DNA from 3 places in the Paenibacillus sp. V4I7 genome. Region 2 is predicted to be linked to each of the others. Evidence: predicted binding sites of a transcription regulator. Region 2 holds the regulator's gene; each other region holds the start of a gene.
What was found. The regulator NrdR, encoded in region 2, represses ribonucleotide reductase genes. The targets are predictions, from matches to a motif close to AACACNATATATNGTGTT.
Positions count from the first base shown of each region.

Region 1: the regulator NrdR is predicted to act here: its motif matches at 1,217-1,234, upstream of QFZ80_RS05865 (adenosylcobalamin-dependent ribonucleoside-diphosphate reductase).
Region 3: the regulator NrdR is predicted to act here: its motif matches at 798-815, upstream of nrdI (class Ib ribonucleoside-diphosphate reductase assembly flavoprotein NrdI).

Region 1 covers NZ_JAUSZD010000002.1:1,009,142-1,011,466, reverse strand. The annotation lists gene QFZ80_RS05865 (adenosylcobalamin-dependent ribonucleoside-diphosphate reductase) at 1-1,142, opposite strand, end outside; gene dat (D-amino-acid transaminase) at 1,564-2,325, shown strand, end outside.
Region 2 covers NZ_JAUSZD010000002.1:769,241-771,565, reverse strand. The annotation lists gene QFZ80_RS04650 (hypothetical protein) at 217-390, opposite strand; cyclic di-GMP riboswitch class I at 474-570, shown strand; gene QFZ80_RS04645 (hypothetical protein) at 610-801, shown strand; gene nrdR (transcriptional regulator NrdR) at 966-1,445, opposite strand; gene QFZ80_RS04635 (alpha/beta-type small acid-soluble spore protein) at 1,561-1,785, shown strand; gene QFZ80_RS04630 (lytic transglycosylase domain-containing protein) at 1,887-2,325, opposite strand, start outside.
Region 3 covers NZ_JAUSZD010000002.1:323,920-326,244, forward strand. The annotation lists gene serC (3-phosphoserine/phosphohydroxythreonine transaminase) at 1-496, shown strand, start outside; gene nrdI (class Ib ribonucleoside-diphosphate reductase assembly flavoprotein NrdI) at 1,086-1,445, shown strand; gene nrdE (class 1b ribonucleoside-diphosphate reductase subunit alpha) at 1,432-2,325, shown strand, end outside.

The sequences.
Region 1 (2,325 bases), 240 kb from region 2:
TCATGATTATCCGCGTCATAAAACTTAGATAGATTAATAGCAGATAAGTTGCAAACGCCCCAAGCCGGAAGCCCCTGCTCCCCGCATGGATTCGTACAAATAATCGGATTGAAGTACCAGCTGTTGGACATTTGGTTGTAGTATTCCAAGAATACAACACCCGGCTCAGCTGATTTCCAAGCAGACTCAATGATTGTATGCCAAACATCACGTGCTCGCACAGTACGATAAGGCTTGACAGCTTTACCTAGTTTTTTCCAAGCATCTAAATTGCCATCCCATTTATCATTGTAATCAGGATCCGTCGTATCCGGGAAAACAAGCTCCCACTCGAGATCTTCCTTAACGGCCTTCATAAATCCATTGCTTACACAAACGGATAAATTTGCATTCGTAATTTGGCCCATCGTTGATTTCACCGTAATGAAATCCTCAAGATCAGGGTGCCAGTCGTTAATCATGAGCATAAGTGCTCCGCGACGGCTGCCTCCTTGTTCAATTAAGCCAGTTGTATAGCTAAACAGACCTCCCCAAGAAACAGCACCGCTGGATGATCCATTAACCCCTTTCACAACGGAACGGCGTGGACGAAGCGAAGACAGATTGATACCAACTCCGCCGCCGCGCGACATAATTTCTGTCATTTCCGAGAGTGTGCTCATAATTCCGCCTCGGCTATCGTGTGGTGACGGGATAACATAGCAGTTAAAAAGAGTCAGTTCATCACTTGCATCGGCACCAGCAGCAATACGTCCACCTGGTACAAGCTTCCAATCATCAAGGATGTATCTGAATTTATCTGTCCATTCTTTACGTTTCTCAGGAGTTGCCTCTACGGATGCCATTGCACCTGCTAAACGGTCCCACATTTCTTCTGGTGTCTTCTCAATATTTAAAGTGAGCTTTTCAACTGCGGATTCAACAGTCTCACCGCTCCGTGTTTTTACTTTAACGGTATCGCCATTACGACTCACAATTTCGCCAACTTCTTTGGCTGGGAATTTGGGGTCATCCTTCGTCAAAACGAGAACGGTATCACCCACCTTGGCGAAACTCGTATCTGCATTTTTGAGTGCATAACGATCCAAAAATATTTTCTCGCTTAAACCATCCAACCTCTTATTTGACTCTACAATCCCCATGCATAAGTCCCTCCCAATAAGCTACAGATTCAGCTACAACTAAAATTAAAGTTACTTTATGAAGTTTATGTAAAATTACAATATGTGGTGTGCGAAATCCATTATACCTCACTATATATTGATCTTCTAATAACTAAAGAACCAAATTTCGCTATTAAGACAACCCTTAATCATACTAGCTAACCCTTACTTACTAATACTCTCTTTTTCGCGCCCAGAATAACCAAAATCAATCATTCAACTAAGCTAGATGTGTGAAGTCATGCAGCTCGTTTTGACGATCGTTAATTCCTCTGCTAACCTATACTAGGATAACACATATCATTTCTTTTTAGAACATTTGTTCGTTAATATTTTAAATGTCTACGATAAGCATTCAGTGCTAGTTATCATAAGTAAACGCATAAAGGAGATGTTGGATATGTATTTCTTTAAAAATGAATTCGTCAACAAGGAAGACGTTTTTCTTTCACCGGATGATCGTGGGTACTATTTTGGAGATGGGATATATGAAGTATTCCGAGTATATAACGGGAAAATTTACGAGCAAGCTGCTCATATGCAGAGACTCCAAAGAACCGCTAGTGAAGTGCGGATAGATCTACCTTTTACTATTGAAAAAATGGGTCATATTCTCACGCAACTTATCGAAAAAAATGGTCTAAATGAAGGCACTGTTTATATGCAAATCACCAGGGGCGAAGCTCCACGGGCACATCCGTTCCCCGCGCAAGTCGAACCCATTCTGCTTGCCTTCTGTACAGAGGTGCGCAGACCCGTTGCTACGATACATAATGGCATTAACGCAATCACATTTGAGGATATCCGCTGGTTGAGATGTGATCTCAAAACGCTTAATCTTCTCCCAAATGTCATGGCCAAACAAGCAGCTCTCGATCATGGAGTGCAAGAAGTCGTGCTGCATCGAAATGGCACTGTCACAGAATGCAGCGCCTCTAACTTGATGATGATCAAAGATGGCGTGCTTTACACGCACCCAGCTAACCATTTGATCCTTCATGGTATTACTCGGGCTGTCGTTTTGAGATTAGCTCACTCACTAAAAATTACGGTTAAAGAAGAACCCTTTACGACGGAGCAGCTTCTGCTGGCTGAGGAAGCTTTTATCACAGGAACTACCGTGGAAATTACACCTATCTTACAGATTGATGGCAAAGCAATT
Region 2 (2,325 bases):
TACTTTTCATCATTGCGTCACAGGTCGGTAAACTCTGCGTGGACTGTTTATCTCTCAGACATATTCGACTACTTTTTGAAAAGTTCAGCTCCCACTTTAAGTATTCGCAATCTGTCTGCTACTTCCATTGGAAAAATCCAATGGAAGTATGAATTTCGTTCTGAATACCGCTTAGAGCAAATGTCCCAGAAAGTAAGTATGCCTTTTTTTATATGATCAACCACTCTTATAATCGGGAAAGGTTTCCTTTACCTCATATTGTTTCTTCGAATCCGAGTTTGCATACACATAAGCCAATAAGCGATCTTGATCAATTCCGAGAGAGTTAGCAACTTTTACGATATCTAATTCATAAGAAATGCTTGGAATTTGATTGGACTTGACGGACATATGCTTCAACCATCCTTCGAATAATGTAATTAATGGAAACTCAATCGGTAAATATGATATAGTTTTCTTACAAACATAAATCGGTACGATAAAGGCAAAACCACTGAAAAGTGGTGACGCAAAGCTACAGGGACTAAAATGGCATTCTGTGAATGTCCAAAATGTCAGCCAGCTACCGCCTCCGTCCGATTCATGTAGAAAGACTAGGAGGGAACAAAGATGATGGGAAAAATTTCGGTGGATGGTAGAATGAGTATGGATGTACAGCAATTAATTGATAACTTGCACCTTCCAGAAAGTGATCTTTTGAATATGTTCTCCTTTAAGTTTGATAACAACGTTTTAACCCAAGATGAAGCTATTCGGTTTATTCATTTTCTCCGAAGTGAACTGGACAAACGCACTCAATAAAGGAATTATGCACGAAAGCACACAAAAATACAGTCGGTTGATGTCTAAAGATTTATTTTTTTCAAATATATTTTAATCGCACAATTGTTGATTTCACGGGAAAAAATGAGAAAAGACAACGGGAATCCCGCTGTCTTTTTCTTATTTTTTGTCATATTTAGCGATTATTTATCCCGGAGAAGTCCGGTGTCATGCTTTCCCAATATTTGCGTTAACTCCTTCAGGAACATATTAATGTCCTTAAACTGCCGGTATACGGAGGCAAAGCGAATGTACGCCACTTCATCGACGGGGTACAGCTGTTCCATGACGATTTCTCCAATGCTTAAACTATCCACTTCAGCATGAGCCGTGGTGCGAAGCTGCATTTCCACTTCAGAAACCATCATCTCAAGCCTCTCCATCGATACAGGTCGCTTTTCACAAGCTCGAATCAAGCCTCTTAATATTTTCTCTCGACTAAATTCTTCCCTACTTCCATCTTTCTTAATCACGATTAACGGAGTTTCTTCCACCATCTCAAATGTGGTGAATCTTCTCGCGCATTTCTCACATTCTCGACGACGACGAATCGATTTGTTTTCATTGGCTGAACGTGAATCAAGAACTTTCGTACCGGAATAGTCACAGAACGGACACTTCATTCGCTATCTCTCCTTTCTCTCTTCTCTTCTTTGATCTATTACCATATGTTACATGTCATGAACTTAGGAGATATGCACACAATACTATTACCAAACGACAAGGAGGTGAACAGACATGGGCGCAGGACAAAACCGTAACAGCAATACTTTAGTTGTTCCTCAAGCTAACGCAGCCTTGGATCAGTTAAAATACGAAGTAGCGCAAGAACTTGGTATCGCCATCCCACAAGATGGTTATATGGGTAATATGGCTACTCGTGATGCTGGTGCCATTGGTGGTAACATCACTCGTCGCTTAGTACAAATCGCAGAGCAATCCTTGGCTGGTCAATTCAAGTAATCTTGAATCCTAGCTATTGAGCTCTAAAACAGGAAGTATTGGACTCTAAGCCCCCAAAAGGAGCTAGTCCAATGCTTCTTTGTTTATGTAGAGACGGAATCCTAATCCTTCTTTCCCCACTGCTGAGAATAAAGCTTCGTGTATTTCTCGTAATAATAGAGTACCCGCTGTACATAGTGACGTGTTTCTCCGAATGGAATCTGATTAATATGCTCTTCTGAACCATCCCAAACGTCATTTTGCTTCCATTTATTCACATTACCTTGACCTGCATTATAAGCCGCAATCGCATAAATTAAATTACCATTATAATGCTTCTTAAGCCAGCTCAAATACCAAGAACCAAGATTAATATTTACGTCCACTTTTAATAAATCTTCCTGCACATGAGGCCCTAAATTCGTGGATTCTACAATCCACTCTGCCGTATCAGGCATCAACTGCATGAGGCCTAAAGCACCCTTGCTTGACTCCAAATGATATTTATAATTCGTCTCCACCCTAATAATCGCAGCAATTAGAAATGGATCTATATTGTGT
Region 3 (2,325 bases), 450 kb from region 2:
TCTAGGTCCTTCTGGTGTAACGGTGGTTATTATCAAGGAAGATTTATTGCAAGATCTGCCTAAAACGATTCCAACCATGCTTCGCTACGAAATCCATAGCAAAAACAATTCCCTATACAATACACCACCAGTATATTCAATCTACATGATGAACCTGGTATTGAAATGGATTCAGGAACAAGGTGGACTAGCTGTTATCCAAAAAAATAACCTTGAGAAATCAGGTCTAATTTATAGCGCAATCGACCAAAGCGGCGGTTTCTACCGTGGACCAGTTGATGCGGGCAGTCGTTCCGCGATGAACATCACGTTCCGCTTGAAGGATGAAGAGCTGGAGAAGAAGTTCATTAAGGAAACCGAACAGAACGGATTTGTTGGGTTGAAGGGTCATCGCAGTGTAGGCGGTTTGAGAGCATCTACGTATAATGCTGTTCCTTATGCATCATGCAAAGCGCTCGCTGAATTCATGAGTGATTTCCAAAAACGCAACGGTTAAGAAATAAGATTAGGCTATTCACGGCACCCTCGTGTGCGCGTGAATAGCTTTTTTTGCTTCTGGATAGGAATGTGGCATCATCGCTATTAACGACCTTAGAAGGACTCTGGGACGGTTTGGTGAGCTTGTATTTGGGGCGGGATAGATCTATAGCTAGTGAGATCAAAGCCCTAGTCTTGCTTTCGACAAATTCGAAAATTTCAAGTCAAAATTGAAAATAAATTTTCAAAGCCTTCCGAGCCACGTCCTGTCTAGGTTTACGTATTTTAATAGTCAAAACGAGCCATTTTGCTCGTTGACAAACACAATATATTGATATAAATTTGAATCTATCAACTAGATATCGTAAAAAAAGCGAAACACACAACTACTAGAATTTGTGAAAAAATAGAATCAAATTCCGTGATAAACCGCGTGATTACCGCCTTTTTCCTAGGTCGCGTAATCCTGAAATTCGCATATATTGTCGAAAAGACATGGCGTATTCCTCTTAAATTGCACGGAATGATTCATTTGTTTACTACATATAGGGTTACTTACATAAGCGGTACTAAATAGAGAATAAGAGAGTGTTAGGAGACGGAAGCCCATGCTGATTGCTTACGATTCGAAGACGGGAAATGTTCGCCGGTTTATTGCTAAACTCAAAATGCCAGCGATTCAAATTGAGGAAGCGATGAAGATGGACGAGCCCTTCGTGCTGGTTACCTATACAACCGGTTTTGGTCAAGTTCCTCCGAAGGTAGCTTCTTTCCTAGAAAGCAATGCCTCTCGTCTTATCGGAGTAGCAGCAAGTGGTAACCGTAACTGGGGAGACGGATTTGCCAAAAGCGCAGATACGATCTCACAGCAGTACGATGTGCCTGTGTTAACCAAGTTTGAGTTATCCGGCACCAAAAATGACGTAGAACGATTTGTTCAGGGGGTACATGCAATTGCGGCACATTGAGCTGAATAATTTATTGATGCAACGCGGAGCGGATGGCTTTTTCCAACTAGAGAAGGATAAAGAAGCTGTTGAAGTTTTTATGAAGGAAGTCCACAGTAAAAGCCTCACTTTCCCCGATACTTCTTCTAAAGTTCGTTATATGATCGATCATAACTATTACGAGAACGTATATGAGAAATATACGCAAGATGAAGTTAACGATGTTTATCAAGTGGCCCACGATAATCAATTCGAGTTCGCCTCCTACATGGCAGCTTCGAAATTCTATACGGATTACGCGTTACGCAGTGATGATAAATCTTTATACCTGGAACATTTCCCGGATCGCGTTGCTATTGTTGCTTTGTACTTGGGACGTGGGAACGTAGAAACTGCGCGAGTGCTTGCAGTATCGATGATGGAACAACGCTTGCAACCAGCGACACCAACGTTCCTTAATGCAGGTAAGAGCCGCCGAGGCGAAATGGTATCCTGCTTCCTGCTGGAGATGGACGACTCTCTTAATTCTATTAACTACGTGCTAGCTACCTGCATGCAGCTTTCCAAAATTGGCGGTGGCGTAGCCGTTAACTTGTCCAAGCTTCGTGGACGCGGGGAAACGATTAAAGGTGTGGAAAACGCCGCAAAAGGTATTATGCCGGTTCTTAAGCTCATGGAGGATGCGTTCTCCTACGCAGATCAAATGGGGCAGCGTAAAGGTTCCGGAGCCGCTTATTACAACATTTTCGGCTGGGACGTTATGGAGTTCCTAGATAGTAAGAAAATTAATGCGGATGAGAAATCTCGCCTGAAGACACTGTCCATCGGTCTCATTGTACCGAACAAGTTTTACAAGTTGGCTGAAGAGAACAAGCCGCTGCATGTATTTGCTCCTTACACG